DNA from 3 places in the Calderihabitans maritimus genome. Region 2 is predicted to be linked to each of the others. Evidence: riboswitches for the same ligand, from Rfam matches in the RefSeq annotation. Region 2 holds a riboswitch; each other region holds the start of a gene.
The links. A riboswitch is a leader RNA that binds a small molecule or an ion and turns the genes downstream of it on or off. The one in region 2 is predicted to bind cyclic di-GMP.

Region 1: another riboswitch for cyclic di-GMP. It lies ahead of KKC1_RS10015 (HD-GYP domain-containing protein); the one in region 2 lies ahead of KKC1_RS12065 (cytochrome c3 family protein).
Region 3: another riboswitch for cyclic di-GMP. It lies ahead of KKC1_RS05790 (DeoR/GlpR family DNA-binding transcription regulator); the one in region 2 lies ahead of KKC1_RS12065 (cytochrome c3 family protein).

What each region holds. Positions count from the first base shown of each region.
Region 1 is NZ_BDGJ01000116.1:9,157-15,435, reverse strand. Features, by position in the region: gene KKC1_RS10035 (electron transfer flavoprotein subunit alpha/FixB family protein) at 1-157, opposite strand, end outside; gene KKC1_RS10030 (electron transfer flavoprotein subunit beta/FixA family protein) at 173-955, opposite strand; gene KKC1_RS10025 (hypothetical protein) at 1,610-1,861, opposite strand; gene KKC1_RS10020 (bifunctional diguanylate cyclase/phosphohydrolase) at 1,904-3,271, opposite strand; gene KKC1_RS10015 (HD-GYP domain-containing protein) at 3,296-4,267, opposite strand; cyclic di-GMP riboswitch class I at 4,353-4,437, opposite strand; cyclic di-GMP riboswitch class I at 4,557-4,641, opposite strand; gene KKC1_RS10010 (manganese catalase family protein) at 4,769-5,341, opposite strand; gene KKC1_RS10005 (spore coat protein CotJB) at 5,356-5,592, opposite strand; gene KKC1_RS10000 (spore coat associated protein CotJA) at 5,632-5,838, opposite strand; gene KKC1_RS17070 (peptidoglycan DD-metalloendopeptidase family protein) at 5,977-6,279, opposite strand, start outside.
Region 2 is NZ_BDGJ01000164.1:39,147-45,425, forward strand. Features, by position in the region: gene KKC1_RS12050 (carboxypeptidase regulatory-like domain-containing protein) at 1-165, shown strand, start outside; gene KKC1_RS12055 (hypothetical protein) at 341-715, shown strand; gene KKC1_RS12060 (B12-binding domain-containing radical SAM protein) at 715-2,160, shown strand; cyclic di-GMP riboswitch class I at 2,275-2,359, shown strand; gene KKC1_RS12065 (cytochrome c3 family protein) at 2,651-3,805, shown strand; gene KKC1_RS12070 (NHL repeat-containing protein) at 3,857-4,810, shown strand; gene KKC1_RS12075 (precorrin-2 dehydrogenase/sirohydrochlorin ferrochelatase family protein) at 4,961-5,596, shown strand; gene hemA (glutamyl-tRNA reductase) at 5,578-6,279, shown strand, end outside.
Region 3 is NZ_BDGJ01000059.1:4,217-10,495, forward strand. Features, by position in the region: gene ptsP (phosphoenolpyruvate--protein phosphotransferase) at 1-1,048, opposite strand, end outside; gene KKC1_RS05770 (HPr family phosphocarrier protein) at 1,048-1,317, opposite strand; gene KKC1_RS05775 (PTS sugar transporter subunit IIA) at 1,332-1,784, opposite strand; gene KKC1_RS05780 (PTS fructose transporter subunit IIC) at 1,807-3,186, opposite strand; gene pfkB (1-phosphofructokinase) at 3,217-4,161, opposite strand; gene KKC1_RS05790 (DeoR/GlpR family DNA-binding transcription regulator) at 4,172-4,939, opposite strand; partial or broken gene KKC1_RS15680 (ISLre2 family transposase) at 5,224-5,376, shown strand; cyclic di-GMP riboswitch class I at 5,429-5,511, opposite strand; gene nrdG (anaerobic ribonucleoside-triphosphate reductase activating protein) at 5,604-6,110, opposite strand; gene nrdD (anaerobic ribonucleoside-triphosphate reductase) at 6,135-6,279, opposite strand, start outside.

The sequences.
Region 1 (6,279 bases), on a different contig from region 2:
TTTCTACCAGTCCTTTGACCTCCTTGCCCAGAAGTATGGCCCAGAGTTCCTGGCCCAATTGGTCAGCAATTTTTCTCCCTTCACTTAACAGCTCAAAAACTACTTTTTTGAGCTCTCCGTTTCTCTGTTCGGCAAATACCCAGATTCCTCTAGCCATTAGCCCTAACCCCCTTTATATAACCTTAGCTTCTTCCCTCAAAAGTCTCACTAGCTCGCGCGCAGCTTCTGCCGGTTCGCCTTCAATTATCTTTCCTGCCTTCCTGGGAGCCGGGAGAGAGTACTCCAGCACCTTTACCTTAGCTCCGGAGGCCCCAACCGCTGATGGCTCTAGCCCGATATCCTGCAGGCTCAATTTCTTAAGCTCTTTCTTTCGCGCCTGCATAATACCTTTCATCGAGGGATAGCGGGGCTCGTTAAGTCCTTTCTGGGCCGTGACCACCGCCGGCAGGGGAGCTTCGATAATTTCACTGCCGCCCTCTATCTCCCGATGGCCTACCACTTTCCCGTCGCTAACCTCCAGCTTCGTTACCACGTTAATCTGCGGCAGACCCAATTTTTCCGCCAAACGCACCGCCACCTGGGATGACTGGTCATCGATAGCTTTGTTGCCGCACAGGATCAGGTCATACTCCATGTTGCCAATGACCTTGGCCAAAACTGTTGCTGTGGTATACTCGTCGCCCCCCTCTAGGGCCTCGTCCGTAATCAATATGCCCCGGTCAGCCCCCATAGCCAACGCCTGCCGGATAGCCTCCTGGGCCCTCTCTTTGCCTATGGAGACAACAACTACTTCTCCCCCCATATTCTCTTTGATCTTCAAGGCCTCTTCCACCGCAAACTCATCATACGGGTTAATAATCAAACTAACTCCTTCATCCGATATTTTCCCGTCATCGGTCAGTTGAATCTTGGCCTCGGTATCAAAAGTTTGTTTCAGACAGACTATAATCTTCACCAGGTTTCCTCCTTTCGCTCACGTAGGTCTTCCGCTGATGTTATTTAGCATTAAGTAATGCACACCTGCCTGTACCCAAAATTTCACCCAAGCTCAGGGTATTCATCACCCCCAGACCAAACCGACTTAATTAAAAATGCCATCCCGGGACTGCAGAGCGGCTCTTCCCTCCTCAATCCTCAATACTTATGCAAATCCTGTGCCATTTGTTTCACGACCTTAACCCCCTAAAAATCCCGCCTGTAAAAAAACTCCCGTTCGCTTTTGTTACCTTAATGTGTCTTGGATCGTTTACACTCTTTTGATTAGCTAGACTATCACCAATTTACAGCCCAACTAGTGTTTTGATCGTATACACTGTAAAGATTTCTTTACATTTATTGTAGGTTTAATTTACTAAAATTTTTGCAACGGGAAAACTGAATGAATCTTCATTCAGTTATATTTTTAGCTTATTGCTTATTCCCCTTCCCGTCAACACCTTCCATAGCAGTTGAGAGTTAAATATATACCAGTCAACCCCAAATTCCGTCCATTAGAGCCCGAATTTACACCTTTGAGGTCCCCAGAAAGATTCAATTTTAACGCCTCGCTAATTCTGTTTTTGCTGCCCGTAAGAAAGAACGGGAGACACTCCGAGTCCCCCGTTCTTTTTTATTTAAACTGAACGGTGTTTCTATCGATCCATTTCAACCTCCCCTGCAGGCTGAATTTAAAAGCTTTCTTCCTGCTCATTTTCTTATCTCTTCCCAAAACCGTAACCAGGTCCGTAGTCCGACCTTTGTAGAATTTTTGGCATTCAATCGCTTTCCGGCGCGCCTCTTGTCGGTCCGTATTTTCCCCATCAATCTCATTACAGACCTTGAAGGCTACGCACTGAAAACAGGAACGAAACTCTTCCTTCACTAATTACCTCCTCTCTTGGCACGATTGGACTAAAAAGTTTTTTCAACTGATGCGTGATTCCTTATCTTCCTCCAGGGCGGCGATAAACGCCCATACAATTTCCGGGTCAAACTGGGTTCCGGCACAGCGCCGCAGTTCTTCCACCGCCTCCCGTACTGATTTGGCCGGTCTGTAAGGCCGGTTGGTGGTCATCGCATCGAAACTGTCCGCCACCGCCATTATACGAGCATGTAAGGGAATCTCTTTCCCTTTGAGCCCCTGAGGATAACCCTTTCCGTCATAACGCTCATGGTGGTGTAGTACGGCAGGGATAACGGAACGGAGAGAACGAATTGGCTTGATAATCTCCGCCCCGATTACCGGATGTTTTTTCACCAGGTCGAACTCTTCCTCGGTCAGTTTGCCTTTTTTCTTAAGCAGCATATTGGGGACATATACCTTTCCCAAATCATGGAGGAGCGCCCCGTAGCCTATGATTTTGATCTCTTCTTCGGGAAGACCCAGTTTACGGGCAATCATTAGGGCGTACCTCAATACCCGCTGGGTATGCCCGTAGGTGTAACGGTCCTTGGCGTTGACTAGCGAAAGCAGAGTCTTAACGGTGGTAATAAAATCTTTTTCCGAAGCGAGCAGCCCTTTTTCCAGTTCTTTAATAACCGGAAAATAGATAGCATATTTGTCCAACTGCTGATGCTTGACATTTTCCAGAGCTTCCTCCGCATGTTTTAAAAGCTCCTGGCTGCTTTCCCCGTGATCAGGGGAAACGGCAACTCCTACCGAAACCGTTATTATGCCTCCGGGAAGTTGCTCTAGACATCCAAAAGGACAACTCTCAATTTCCGCCGCTAAACGGCTGCCTAACGCTCTCGCTTCCTCCAAAGAGTCGCACGGGGCAATGATGCCTAGTTCATCGGCGCCGTAACGGCAGACTACATCGCCCCGTCGTAAGTTTTGTCTTACGACCTCCGAGACGCTTTTGAGCAACTGATCACCTTGACGGTAGCCCATAGTTTGATTAAACAATTTAAAATTATCTATATCAAGCAAGATAACTGCCGTTTTTCGATTATTATTTCCGTCGGCAAGTTTTTCTTCCAGATAGTCGACGAACCAACGGTGCCGGGGCAGACCGGTTAAAGGGTCTGAATGCGGCCACCAATCCGTTGCCCGGTGGGCAGATTCCCGCTCCGTTGTTCGAACGGAAACAGCTTTGACCCATAAAGCAGCAGCATTAAGCACAAAAATCACAAGGGAAATAAGCAAAATAATTTCCTCCCGCTGGTTCCAGCTTTCACCGCTGTGAGATTTTACTATAATAAAGCCGGTGCCCGCGAGCAGGAGGGTAACCGCCGTAACCCCAATACTGAGCGAGTGATATAAATCTGCTAAATTCCTTCTTTTCCTCGCCAAGGTCCTTCCATCCTTTCGTTCCTTTTAGACCACTTTCAAGCTTCTTTCCACTTGGTCTTCTCCTCTTTCCATGAAACATTTGATAAACGCTTCCACAATTCGGGGGTCAAACTGGGTCCCGGCACAACGTTTCAACTCTTCAATGGCTTTTTCATTAGACATACCTTTACGGTAACTACGGTCAGAAGTCATGGCCTCGAAGGCATCGACCACGGCTATTATCCGGGCCCCCAGCGGGATCTCCGTACCTTTCAACCTCTTGGGATAACCCTTTCCGTCGTAACGCTCGTGGTGGTGGAGAACACTGGGGACCACCGCCTGCAGGGAGGGAACCCGCGATAGTATTTCCGCGCCGATGATAGGGTGCTGCTGTACCTGGTACCATTCAGAAGCGGTAAGCCTGTCCGTTTTATTGAGTATACTTTCCGGCACACCTATCTTTCCGATGTCATGCAACAACGCAGCCCAGTACACGTTATCAATTTCCTCCGGCCGCAATTTCATAAAACGGGCTACCCATCGAGCCAGGTGAGCTACTTTCCTCGAGTGGCCTTCCAGGTACTTGTCTTTCGCTTCAATGGCCTCCACGAGAGCCATGGTTACATCTTCTGTAACCTGGGCCAACTGTGAGTTAAGTTCTTCCAGACGGCTTTTTTCCTTCTCCCATCGCGCAGCATTCTTTTTCATTTTGTAACCGGCTACAATAACGGCAGCATATACGGCTGACATCATGGAATAACGGACCAGTATTTCCTGCCCTGTGTGTACGTAAGGGTCAAAAACAATTCCGTAAACGATTGCCATCATGAGCAAACCGGCTACCATAATTTCCGAAGCCAATCTACTGGCCAGCAGAAGCGGCAAAGCATACATTGCCGCCAGAGAAGTGTGAGGAAACACTACGGCATCCAGTTCAAAAATCAGTAAAAACAGAAGCAACACCCCGGTCTCCTTGCGCAGGGAAACCAGTCGATGCAAAATCCGTCTTTTTTTCATGGCTCTCCCCCTTTCCCTGCCCACCGGCTATTCCGGCTGTTTTTTTAAAAAAAAGGCTACCCTGCCGGGGTAGCCTCCTTCTACCCGTGGCAGCTGGCTGTCATAGCCTTGCGGCCTTAGACCCTGTAGCTTTGCGCCCCTGCCTTTCGACAGGTTTGCCCTTAACACGAGATTTTTACTTTGAATTATTTGATTGTAATACCAAAATCCACCCCGTTAAACCAATCTTTGCGAAGCCACTTATTTAAACAAAAAGGCACCCCATATTCCGGGGTAGCCCTCTTCTACCCGTGGCAGCTGGCTGTCATAGCCTTACGGCCTTAGACCCTGTAGCTTTGCGCCCCTGCCTTTCGACAGGTTTGCCCTTGTACACAAATTTTGAGTTTTTTTGTTGTTCTTTGTCAGTAATTATACCATACTTACCATCTATTTCAAGCATTTTTGGGAAACATTTCCTCATAAAATTAATAATTTATGGTAAAATTAAAATAATTTATAACTTTAATAAAATTTCTTGTCATTTAAGTAACCCTGAACATGATCCAGCGCTTCCCCGAAACGCTGAAAGTGGACTACTTCCCTTTCTCGCAAAAACCTCAAACCGTCCTTCAGGTCCGGATCATCGGTCAAGCGGATAAGGTGCTCGTAAGTAGCTCGGGCTTTTTGCTCCGCCGCCATATCTTCATGCAGGTCGGCCACCGGGTCGCCATGGGCCTGAATATACGCCGCCGTCCACGGTACTCCGTTGGCATCACTTAAAAACAAGGCGCTGTCATGCTGAGCATAGTGAGCTCCTAAACCTGCCTCTTTCAACTTCTCCGGCGGGACCCCTTTCAGCAATTTGTATACCATGGTAGCAATAATCTCCAAATGGGCCAGTTCCTCAGTTCCGATATCGGTGAGCAATGCTTTGGCCCGGCCGGTAGGCATGGTATATCTCTGGTTAAGATATCGCAGAGCCGCGGACAGCTCGCCGTCCGGTCCACCATATTGGGTGATGAGGTATTTGGCCATCCGAACGTCACATTTGGAAACTCGAACCGGGTATTGTAGTTTTTTTTCATAAACCCACATAATATCCCCCTTTCTCAATAATCAATTTCCCAGGGCCAAGGTTCCTCAATCCAGCGCCAGGGATACTGGCTGGGAGAAAAACCGTAGACCGCCAGAGGACCGAAAATCTGCTCATACTCCCGTTTCCGGAGGTTTAACTGCTCTGTGACCCGGTTGTAATGCTCTAGCGCCCGGTTGTCTTCCGGATGAGTGTCCAGATAAAGGCTCAGGTCCACCGCGACGAACTCCAGTTCCTGAATAACCCTTAACATTTCCACCTGTTTTCTTCTCAAGGTTTCCTCACTCCATCCCTAATATTCGTAGGGTCGATACAGCTCCGGGAACAGAGTCCCTTTTTGCAAAGCTTCACCGGGACTGAAAGTCTTGGTGTACTTTTGCCAGGGCACATAGGCTTCGGCCAGCTTTATTCCCGGCGGCAATTCCATCGGAGGCTTCCAAGGATATTCCCCGGGCATACCCGGTGGATATGGATAATGGCCTTGAAAATACCCGTTCATAATATCTCTCCTTTCCCATCCATAACAGGCATATAATGCTTCAATATATACTATGAAAAAGGGATCCGAACGGTACAGACCGCTCTCATGCCCAACAGCCGTCAGAGCATAAAAAAAAGCACCCCTTCGGGTGCTGTCCTACAGGTATTTCCACGGACTTTGTGGCCGGCCATTGACCCGCACCTCAAAATGAAGATGCGGTCCGGTACTCCTACCCGTACTCCCCACGGCACCGATGCGCTGGCCTGCCCTTACCTTCTCACCTACCTTTACATATATCCGCGACAGGTGGGCATACCGGGTCTCCAGGCCGTTACCGTGATCGATGAAAATCACCTTTCCGTAGCCTCCTGCCCACCCAGCGTAAACCACCTTACCCTCAGCATAGGCATATACTCCGTTTCCATAAGAAGCTGCTATATCTACTCCCGCGTGAAATTG
Region 2 (6,279 bases):
CTTGAAAGCGTTAACCAGGAGGCGGGTACGGGGACACAAGACTTGCCTGGGATGGGAGATGTTATTCATGATGCTTCAACTGTGAGAGAGTCGGACAATGACCTGTCAAACGGGAGTGAGGAGGTTAACGGGGAACTTCCCAGCGTACAGGAGCAAGTGTACTGACGAAATAGGAAGAACTGTTGCTAAAGTGAACCACATTCACCTAACGACGTTGGTTTTTTCAAAAATTGTAGACGAGATATTTGCGGCAGGATATGGCGGTTTAGGTCGAAACTATACATGCTGTGGGAAAGTGTTCTCTAGGGGGACGGATGAACAGGCAGGAGGTTAATAATCTATGGCCCTTCTAGTTATGTTTAACAATTTCTTTCATGATTTGACCGCGGCGCTGTGGTTATGCAGCGCCGCGGTCATATGGTGGCTGACATCCAGAGTGAAGCGGAACGGGCATTCGCAGGTGGCCCGGTTTTACAGCGAAATTTTCCCCACGTTGTTCCGGGTTTCTCTGGGCAGCCTTGTTCTGAACCTCTTGTTCGGAGTGGGGCGGGCGCTGGCTTACTATCAGTATGAGTACCTACCCGCCGCCGGGCGAGGCCAGGTGACGGCATTGATAATCAAGCATATCCTCCTTTTTAGCGTGGTACTGTTAGGGATTGTAATTGAAATCAGAGCATACAGGTTGCAACAGCAATTGAAGGCAGGTGATGCCTGATGGCCAGAGTCATGCTGGTAACCCCCGATTACCACTGCGGCGTCGTGGAATCTGCTGGCAGGTGGCCCCACCTGGGGTTCGTTTACATTGCCGGAGAATTGCGTAAAGCGGGACATGAAGTAAAAATTTATGACGCCATGTCCAAAGGACACCGGCTGGAGCAGATAATTTATAATATCAGGAATTACGGTCCGCAGGTGGTGGGTACTACCGCGTACACCGCCAGTTTTCCTGCTGCAACTGAACTCTTGCGCCGGGTAAAAGAAATTGACCCGCAAATCATAACGGTTATCGGCGGAGTTCATGCCACGTTTTGTTATAAGGAAGTTTTGGAGGGTCACCCTTCCATTGATTATGTAGTGCGAGGAGAGGGGGAGTATACTCTTCCTCATCTGCTGGAGGTTCTAGAAAGCGGTGGTAACCCGGCAGAAGTACCGGGAGTTGCTTTGCGAAGAGGTAATGAGGTCTTGGTTACCCCGGACCGGGGGTTTATTCAAAACCTCGATGAGCTCACACCTGCCTGGGATCTGTTGGATTGGGAAGATTACACCTTTTACGTGTATCCGGGATCGCGGCTGGCTATTATTTCTACCTCCCGGGGCTGCAAGCATACCTGTAAGTTCTGTTCTCAGCAAAAATTTTGGCGGCAGACCTGGCGAGCTCGCAGCCCTGGGAATGTACTGACCGAAATTGAATACCTGGTGAAAGAGTATGGGGTAGACATTTTTTTTATCGCCGATGAGTATCCTACAGCGGACCGGGAACGCTGGGAGAACATCCTGGACGGTTTGATTTCTAAGAAATTGAACGCTCTGTTTCTCATTGAAACCCGGGTAGATGATATCATTCGGGATGAAGACATTATAGACAAATACCGGCGGGCAGGCATTATTCATATTTACGTGGGGATTGAAGCTACCAGCCAGGGTATTCTGGATAAGTTTAGCAAGGGCATTCAGGAAAGTGATTCCAAAAGAGCGCTGGACATTATCCACCGGGCGGGGATAGTTTCGGAGACATCGTTTGTTTTAGGGACACCTGATGAAACACCGGAAAGTATCAAGCAGACGCTGGCCATGGCCAAGGCCTACAACCCCGATTTTGCCCATTTTCTGCTGCTTGCTCCCTGGCCCTATGCTGATATGTATGAGGAGGTAAAGAACTACGTGGCTACTTATGATTATGCTAAGTACAACCTGGTTGAACCGGTAATTAAGCCTGAGGCTATGACTACCGACGAGTTGTTTCAAAAGGTTTTGGAATGTTACCGTTCATTTTACTTTGGTAAAATTCCGGAATGGACCTCTTTGAAAAATGAGTTCAAGCGCCGCTATGCCATTCAGTGTATGCGTGCCATTATGGACAATTCCTTTCTGCAGAAGCATGTGCTCAGTCTAGGCAGGATGCCCAAAATGGTTCGGGATCTGCTTAAACTTTTGGATTAATAAGGAAGTTCCTGGTGAAAAGAGAAAAAATCGTTGAAAATTGTTGAGAAAATACTTGAAATTAATAGCAAATTTAATTATTATTATGTAAAGAAGATTAAAAAATTAATAATATTGTGCTAAGGGCAAACCTGTCGAAAGGCAGGGACGCAAAGCTACAGGGTCTAAGGCCGTAGGGCTATGACAGCCAGCTGCCACGGATAGAAGAGGGCTATCTCGGATGGGGTAGCTTTTTTTTACGGCGGGCCAACTGCTTGTTATGGCAGCTCTCGCATGCACCCCGGTTGTTCTGCCGTAGCAGGGTGCTCGAGGTGCTGGTGCTACCAAGTCATGGGTGTCAGAAGCTTACCCGCGACGGCGAGAACCGTACGACGACGGCAGCACCGGTAGAAGCAATCACCTGTTGCGGAGGGACTATCGGGGTGTCTGCATGTAATAAGAAGTAGTGTTTTCAAGGATGAATAACCTTCGTAACAGGGCGAGTGATGTCATGATGATAGATTTGAGAGGCACCGTTCGGGCAGGGCGGCTGACTCTAACGGTTCTGGTATTAATGGCTTTGGGGAGTTTATTACGCATTTCTACGGGGTTTGGGCAGTATTATCCTGAACCCCACGGCAGCTATACATCCGATACGCAGTTTTGCGCTCAGTGCCATACCAGTCACGGGGCGGAAGGGGAAAAGCTAATTAACGAAAGTTCGGTAACCGACCTTTGTTACGTCTGCCACAGCACAGTGGGACAGAGTGTTTATGACCAGGTATATGATGAGTTTTCCAAAACGTACCGCCATCCCGTTCCGGAACAAGTTATCAGTTGCAATAACTGTCATAATCCTCACCTCACTCCAGTCAGCTCCCCCAGGATTCTACAGGCCAGTGTGAACGAGACGGTGTATTACCAGGGAGGAGGGGAAAAGTTTTGCTGGTCCTGCCACCCGGCCGAAGAAACCTATTATCCTCAGGACGGTAGTGGTCACGATGCTGGCAGTTTGGAACCGGTTTCAGGTACCGGTATTAGTTGTAACGGTTGTCACGAGCAGCACGGCAGCCAGTATCCTTATTTGTTATATTTGGATAACGACCGCACTCTGTGTTACGATTGCCATTCAGCCAGCTCAGGGAGCGGCTGGGAAGGGAAGAGTGTGTACGAGGATACTTATATCAATGCGCATGAAAGTTACGAATGCAGTTCCTGTCATGATCCTCACGGCGGCCCGGAAGAAAAGTATCTTATTGCTTCCTATGATATGAATGCGAGTGTTAACCGTAGCGTGTACTTCGACGCTAATGATTTTAAGACCTGTTTCCGGAGCAACTGTCATACTGAGACGGAAATTTTGGGGTCAGGCAGCGGTTTCTATGACGACCAGTACAACCGCAACCTCCACGAGTTACATCTGGACGATACCAGTAAGGGCACGGCTGTCTGCCGTGAATGCCACCGCCCGCATGGACCTCTTACGGCGGAAAACCCCTATGAGAAGCACCTGGTAGGATTTCCCGCCGGTACGGTTTCAGCATATATTTATGATGACCCCACTTACAAGCACAATTACAATAGCATTGAGGGCGGTGCTTGTTTTCTGAGCTGTCACGACGTGAACCATGATGAAACAAATAGCGTCTACCGTAACGTATATTAAACTTAACGAGCAACTGCCGCGGGCAGTTGCTCCCTTTTTGGGGGAGAAACGGTGAAAAAAGGAGATCGTATTTGGCTGATAGCAGTGCTGGGATTGCTTATTCTAACCGCCGTAATCTCCTATATTTACGCAGGCTTGGTAAAGATGGAAGCAGGGTTGGAGAGGCGGAGGCAGAATGAAGAGAAGCAAGAGGCGTTCAACCGTGTGCCTCAATACCGGGGAAGTATTGGCGGGCACGGGGAGTACAGGCTTATTCGACCGGTAGGCGTTTACGTGGACGAAGTCGGGAATGTATATGTCTCGGATGCGGGCAGGGGCAGAGTGGAGGTTTTTAGCGCCTCCGGTGAACACATGCGTAGTTTCACGCCACCGGGAAGATCGAGCGACAGCTATCTATACGGTATAGTGAAGCGGGGGGACAATATCCTGGTCGCGGATGCCGGGAGAGAGGTTGTTTTTGAGCTGGGTTTTTCCGAAAAAGCCCGGGAAGTAGTGGTAAAAGATAAGCTGGGTACGGTGCGGCCGGGAGCCGTAGTGATAGACGGCAAGGGTCAGACAATTTTATCGGACCTGAAAGGGCACCGCGTCGTTATCCTGGACGAGAAGAACCGGGTGCTCAAAAGCTTGGGAAAGAAAGCAGGGGAGCCAGGGATATTACAGTATCCCCACGGGATAGCGGTAGACACGCAAGGAAGGTTATGGGTAACGGATGCGGGCAACCGGCGCATTCAGGTGTTTGACGCCCGAGGGAAGGTGAAATTTACGGTTGACGGAACCGCAAACGGTGGTCGACCTTTTGTCGCTTTGCGCGGAGTAGCTGTGGATGAATTAGGCAGAGTCATGGCGGTGGACGCTTTGGCGGGAGTGATCCGCGTTTTTAATCTTAAGGGAGAGGAAATATTCAGCTTTGGTAGGGACTTAAAATTCCCGATGGGGATTTTTGTCCGGGAGGGTAAGATATTTATTGCTGATACCGGTAACGGAAGGATTCAAATTTGGGAATAGAAAACATTTTTAGACTGGAAGCAGGAAATGCCTGACAAATCTCGAATAAGTTAACCGATTGCTTGTTACAACTTTCTCAAACCGGGTTAATATTCTAAAGAGATAATGTTATAATTAGAGGGACATTATTTCCCGAGTTAGGATGATAGGATGACCAGTTATTACCCGGTCTTTTTTGACCTTTCCCGGAGACCTTGCCTGGTGGTGGGCGGGGGAAAGGTTGCGGAACGAAAAGTTAGAGATTTGCTGAGGGCCGGGGCGGCGGTTACCGTAATCAGTCCCCAGCTGACCGGTGGACTGGAAGAGCTGGCCCGCCGTGGCGCCATCCAGTATCTGGCGCGACCCTACCAGGCCGGAGATGTGGAAGGGTATTTCCTGGTGGTCAGCGCTACCGGTGACAAAAGCGTTAACGAGCAGGTAGCCCGGGAATGCCATGCGCGAGACATACCGGTGAATGTAGTAGACGCTCCCGCTTTGTGTACATTTATAGTTCCGGCCGTATTGCGTCGGGGTTCGCTGGCCATTGCCGTGTCCACCGGGGGTAAAAGTCCGTACCTGGCCGGAAAAATCAAAAAAAAGCTGGAAGAAGAGTTTGGCCCGGAGTACGCCGAGCTTACCGACCTGCTGGGAGAAGTGCGAGATGAGGTTCTGAAGGCCTGTCAGGACCCCCTTAAGAGGAAAGAAGTTTTTCGCTGTCTGGTAGAGAGTGACCTGCTGGAATTGATCAAGCAGGGGAACAAAAAAATGATAAGGGAGCGGATAAGTAGATGTTTATCCTTACGGTAGGTTTAAATCACAAAACGGCTCCTGTGGAGGTGCGGGAGAAACTGGCCTTTTCGGAAGAAAGCTTACCGGAGGCACTGGCAGAATTAAAAGAACAGCCGCAGATTGAGGGCTGCGTGATTCTGTCTACGTGCAACCGGACGGAGCTGTATGCGGCTACAACGGACGTAGAGGCCGGCTTGGCCAGCCTGCACACATTCCTGAGCCGGCGATGTAACATGCCCCTGACTGAACTGCGGGAGTTTCTCTACACCCATACCCTTTATGACGCGGTCCGGCACCTTTTTCGGGTGGCATCGGGACTGGATTCCATGGTTTTGGGTGAGACGGAGATACTGGGGCAGGTCAGAGATGCCTACCAGATAGCATGTGACCATTCAGCTACTAACGGTGTGCTTAACACTTTCTTCCAGCAGGCTATCACGGTGGGTAAGCGGGTAAGGACGGAAACCAAAATTGACCAGAACCCTGTTTCCATCAGTTATACGGCAGTAGAGTTGGTACGGCAACAGTTAGAGGATTTATCCGGCCTGACCGCTCTGATTGTTGGCGCTGGCGAAATGGGTGAGTTGACGGTAAAACACCTGGTAGCCAACGGGATATCCCGCATTCTGGTGGCCAACCGATCTTATGAAAGAGCCGTTCGCCTGCCTGAACGGTTCCAGGGGGAAGCCGTTGAATTCTCC
Region 3 (6,279 bases), on a different contig from region 2:
AAGGGAGCTCTTTATCCCCGCCAATATCAAGGGTGCGGATAATAACCGGCTTACCTTTCATGGCCGATACAACCTGTTTGTAGGCCTCATACTGCTTTTCTTCCGAGGGCATTTCCGTTTCATTCATAAACAGAAATTCTGTACGGTATAATCCAATGCCCTCGGCCCCATGTTCCAGAGCTGGTTTGGCTTCTGCCGGCGTTCCAATGTTTGCAGCTATCTCTACCCTAAACCCATCCGCTGTTATCGCGGGCTTAAAGGTAAACTGTTCTAGTTTACGTAACGCCTCCTCTTCCCTTTGTCTTTTTGCCTCGTATTCCTCAATAAGCCGGTCATTGGGATTTACAATACACTCACCGGTGCTGCCATCTATAATAATAAAATCACCGTCATTAATTTGTTCAATGTTTTTACCCACACCAACAACAGCCGGAATACCCAGGGAGCGAGATAATATCGCAGTGTGTGAAGTTTTACCTCCCACTCGGGTGACAAATCCCAAAACGTATTTTTTGTTTAATTGTACCGTATCAGATGGCGCCAAATCATCAGCCACCAATATAACTTCTTCTTTGATGCCTGATAGCGCTGTTCCTTTTTTTCCTTGCAGATGCAGTACAAGTCGCTTTCCTACATCCCGTACGTCAGCCGCTCTTTCCCGGAAATATTCATCATTCATTCCTTCAAATATCGCTGCAAACTGTTCCACCACCTCATTTACTGCTTTTTCGGCGGAATATCTGCGCTGGCGAATGAGCTTTTCCATCTCGGGGCAAAAAGACGGGTCATTTAAAAAAGCCTGCTGTGCCATTAAAATAGCTGCTTTATCTTTTCCAAGCTCCGCTCTTGTCCGCTCAATGAGTTCATCAAGTTCCCGGTAGGATTTTTCTTTGGCGAGCTGCAGTCGATGTACCTCATCATTGATTTCTTCTTCTGATATCGTGTCACGTACAGATTTCCCTTGACTAATAAACGGCTGATAAAGAAAGGCTTTTCCTAAACGTATTCCTTCAGATACGCCAGTACCCCTGATGGTTATTGCTGCCATTAGGCTTCACCAAACCTTTGTTCAATTAACTCCGCCAATGCTTTAACAGCCTCTTCCTCATCATCCCCACTGGCTTCAATGGTTATCTTGGTACCCTTGATAAGAGCGAGACTCATAAGTCCCAATATACTTTTAGCATCTGCTTCAGATCCATCCTCTTTTTTTACTTTAATTTCCGATTGAAATTCACTGGCTTTTTGGGTAAATAATTGTGCCGGTCTTGCATGCAAGCCTGTTTCGTTGGTAATAGTTACCTCTTTTTTAACCATGTGAAGCCCTCCCTTTAAATTGTCTCTAATACCTGTATAACTTCTTCCGGTGATTTTGCTTCCTTAAGCTGATTGCGAAATTCTTCGTGCATTAGTTTTCGAGCAATTGCAGCTAAGATTTGCAGATGTTCATTACCTGCCTGCTCTTCGGGAACGGCAATTAAAAAGACAATGGATACTGGATAGCCGTCAAGGGAGTGCCAATCGATGGGCCGGGCCAATTTAGCAAAACCCAACGCCGGTGCAGCCACCCCTTCAGATTTGCCGTGGGGGATGGCCACACCAAATCCAACGCCAGTTGAACCCTTTTCCTCACGTTCTAATACCGCTTGCAAATAGGTATCTTTATTTTTGACAGCCCCGCTTTTTACCATCTTCTCAACCATTTTTTCAATGCATTCTTCCTTATCGTCAGCATCAAGGGACAGGTCAATGGTTTCTTTACTAATGATTTCCACTAATTTCACGTTTCTTACCCTCCGACTCAACTTATACTTTATTAACATCTATAGGACGTTTTAATAGATTGACCAGTATCGCGGTAACTATCGTTCCTATAATGATAGAAACGGCATACATGAACAAGTTGCCTACAGCATGTGGAATTAGTAAGACAAAAATCCCTCCGTGGGGCGCTCGCAGAGTTGCCCCAAATAACATAGACAACGCACCTGTTACTGCGGAACCGACCATAATGGCCGGAATGACACGGAACGGGTCAGCCGCAGCAAAGGGTATTGCTCCTTCTGTAATAAAGGAAATTCCAAGAGCAGCAGCTGCTTTTCCCGCTTCCCTTTCTTCCGGCGTGTACTTTTTCGGAGCAAGAAGCGTTGCCAACCACAGCCCTAACGGCGGTGTCATACCTGCAGCCATTACAGCAGCCATCGGCCCGTAAATTTCGCTTCCCAAAAGCCCCACAGCAAAGGTGTAAGCGGCTTTATTTACCGGGCCACCCATATCAAAGGCCATCATAGCTCCCAGAATTAAACCAAGGATAACGGCATTGGCTCCGGTTAATCCAGACAGCCACTTGGTCAGACCATCCATAATAGCCTTTACCGGACCGCCGACGACATAAATCATAAGCAGACCGGTTGCTAATGTTCCCAAGAAAGGTATAATTAAGATGGGTTTTAAGCCTTCCAGGTTCTTTGGCAGTTTGATGGCATCTTTTAACCATTTAGCAATGTATCCGGCAATAAAACCGGCAATAATTCCGCCCAGGAACCCGGCTCCAATTTTGGACGCCAGCATACCACCTACCAGTCCAGGTGCAAGACCAGGCTTTTCGGCAATGGAATATGCAATAAAACCTGCCAGAACCGGTACCATCAAAGCAAAGGCTGAACCGCCCCCGATATCCATTAAAGCGGCAGCAAGGGTACCTTCTTCTTTAAAGGCTTCAATGCCAAAGATAAATGAAATTGCAATAATAAGTCCCCCGGCGGCCACCAGCGGTATCATGTAGGAAACACCGTTCATTAAGTGCTTATAAACACCTGTACGCTGTGCAGTGCGCTCGGCTTTGGTTTTTTGTATTTCTGCAATATAGTCCTGTGATGTAGGCTTTTTGTCCAACGCTTCATCTAACAGTTTACCAGGATTTTTAATGGCCTCACCAACTGAAGCCTTTACCACAGGCTTGCCTCGAAAGCGCCCCTCATCCACATCAGTATCTGCCGCAATTATGATGGCATGAGCTTCCGCGATATCCTCTTCGGTTAAAGCGTTTTCAACACCAACGGCCCCGCGGGTCTCCACCTTTATTTCTATATTTTTTTCCTCAGCTGCTTTTTTTAACGCTTCAGCCGCCATGTATGTGTGTGCAATACCAGTGGGACACGCCGTAACTGCTAAAATTTTCTTCATAATATTCTTTCCTCCTTGTCTTGATGCTTTTTAAAGTTGGATCCTTGTAACATTTACATCATTTAATAAACGCTGCACTTCGGCAAAGGAACATACTTCCGTGCCTGCCTTAGAAGCCGTTACCGTACCTGCAGCGGTAGCCCACCGCGCTACTTCTTCCAATAATTTATTTTCCAGGAAGGCATAAGTCATAGCAGCAACCATCGAATCTCCCGCTCCGACAGTACTCTGCGGAGTAATTGGGAAAGGTGTTACGCGATAAGCTTCTTTTTTGTCCAGAACGATCGATCCCTTGCTGCCCATGGAAACAACAACAACCGTAACCCCTTCATGAATCAGCTCTTGGCCGGCGGTAACAATGTCCTGTTCGGTTGGCAGCGAACGTCCTACTAACTGTTCAAGCTCATGGATGTTGGGTTTCACCGCAAAAGGGCGTGCTTTAATGCCTTCCTTTAGTGCCTTTCCGTCGGCATCCAAGATTGATTTTACATTTTTCCCCTTGGCAAGGGTGATGTAATCTTTATAAATATCTTCTGGAACTCCACGCGGCAAGCTTCCCCCAAGTATAAGAAAGGAAGCATCCTGTAGAAGGTTAGATAATTTCTCCCGAAATTTAGTTAAATCTTCGGCTGATACTTCAAAACCAGGTTCATTAATTTCAGTTGTCAATTTCGTTTGGTTATCAACAATTTTTAAATTGGTACGAGTTACCCCCTGAACTTCCACAAACTCTGTTTTTATCCCTAGGTCTTTTAAACTTTTTTGAATAACCCCCCCTTGAGAATTCCCGATAAATCCGGTAGCAATTACATCAATAGCAAACTTCTTTAGTACCTTTGCTACATTAACACCTTTTCCACCGGGATCTAGGCGCATCTGTTCGACACGGTTTAGCCCCCCTACATCCAATCGAGGAATGATGATCGTTTTGTCCAGCGCCGGGTTAAGCGTGACGGTTACAACTTTTGGCAACATATGTTTCCTCCTATGGGTGAACAAGATGTATCCCAACACCCAATGCTTTAATTTGACTGCTAAAGTGCTCGTCTACTGCATCATCTAAAATAATTTGATTGATTTCATTAATATCGGCTATTTTGGCATGAGATATTACCCCAACTTTACTATGGTCTGTTAATAAAATAACCTGCTTTGCTATACTTATCATTTTTCTTTTTGTAGCTGCTTCTATTAAATTAGGAGTTGTCAGACCTGCTTCTACATCTATTCCGTTTGTAGCTAAAAACAATTTGTCAACACGAATCATGCTTAAGGCTTGTTCAGCTATAGGCCCGACCATCGCAAGAGTTTCTTTTCTTAGTATGCCGCCTACTACTACCAGTTCAATCCCCGGGTGAGTAAGTAATTCTTGGATAATATTAACAGCATTTGTTACAACGGTTAATTTTGAAAAAGATTTTAATTCTTTGGCCAACTCAAAGGTGGTTGTACCGGCATCCAGTAAAATCGTGTCTCCCTCTTCGATCAGTTCCACCGCTTTTTTAGCAACTGCACGCTTTTCTTTTAGAAAAGTTACTTCTTTTTCACCAAGGGTAGGCTCAAAATTTACGCTTTGTAAAGATAAAGCACCGCCGTGTGTTCGTTTTATGAGCCTGGCTTCTTTCAGTTCTTTAAGATCACGACGAATTGTCGATTCGGAGACCTGTACAACTTCCGTGAGCTCCTGTACGGAAGCCCTCCCATGATTTTGGATATAATCCAAAATAATTTTTTTTCGCTCTTCACTGTACAATGACACCTACTCACCCCTTTCCTTTCGTATTTGATGCACATTATTGACTGTTTTTGATTTTTTTTGATTGTTTATAATTAATAATAGCTGATCGTTTCAAAAATTTCAATAAGATTTTTAAAAATTTCAATAAAATTTTTTATATACTTTTACCCATACCATAAAATGGTATGGCCGTAATTTTAATAAGTAACGGAAGGGGAATAGCCCCCGAGAAAGAAAAGAGACCTCACCCGAAAAACCCCATAAAACAAATCGAAAGGAGTTGAGGTCTCATGTTAAATATTCGTCACCAGGAAGGGGAAGAAAAAAGGGCGGCGGTTTTTAAAGATGGCGAAGCTCCCGCTGGAAAAGAAGTAGCCCTGAAGCTATGCATCGAAGCCGATGGGGTAATGATTCGTCTACAAAGGGCAAAGGAAAAGAGAGGGGAAATCAAAACCGCATGAGGTCGGGTAATACCGAAAACATGCGATCAATACTCAAAATTTTTTCGACAACCCGGCTACCATAGTTTATAGCTTAGGCCCGTGGCTTTGCGTCCTTGTCTTTCGACAAGTTTGCCTTTATCCGGTTAAGTTGAATAGGCGGAACATTGTAGATACACCAACAAACAGCTACCGCCCTGTGGACTGGGCAGTAGCTGTTCGCCAGCCAGTGGTATGGGTCACGCAATTTCTGCCGGTACTGCCTTCCCCTGCCTTAAAGAACGCCGCACGTCAATTATCCGCTGGTTACGGGATCCCCGGAAGGGTAAATTCAAGTCCCTTTCCGCCAGGATAAAAGGCCCGTCCACCAACCAGTCGCTAACCTGCAAAAGTTCCCCAAAATATGGGTTGATCTCCGCGAGGGCCAGGATCTCTTCGAAAGTGTAACCGGTATAAGTAACAATATCTTTGCCCAGTTCTTTGATCCGGCGCCCTAAAAGGCTGAAGGCTTCCGCCTGGTAGAAAGGCTCCCCGCCCGAAAAGGTGACCCCTCGGATAAACCGTGACTGGCGCACCTGCTCAACAATTTCTTCTACCGTCGTCTCCTGTCCGCCCAAGGGGTCGTGGGTTTCGGGATTGTGGCATCCGGGGCAGCAATGGGGACACCCCTGAGCAAAAATCACCAGCCGAATACCCGGACCGTCTACCACACTTTCCCTCACGATCCCGGCAATTCTCAGTTTCATATTACCCGCTCCTTAAGTTTACGTTTACATATGCGGCCTACGATCTCTCAACTCAGCCCGTTTGGCATCATTAAACCTGTCCACCGTGCTGAAATATCCGGTTATGCGTCTTACCCGCTTGATATCCGGGGAACCGCATGCCGGGCAGCTATCTTCGTTAATTACACCC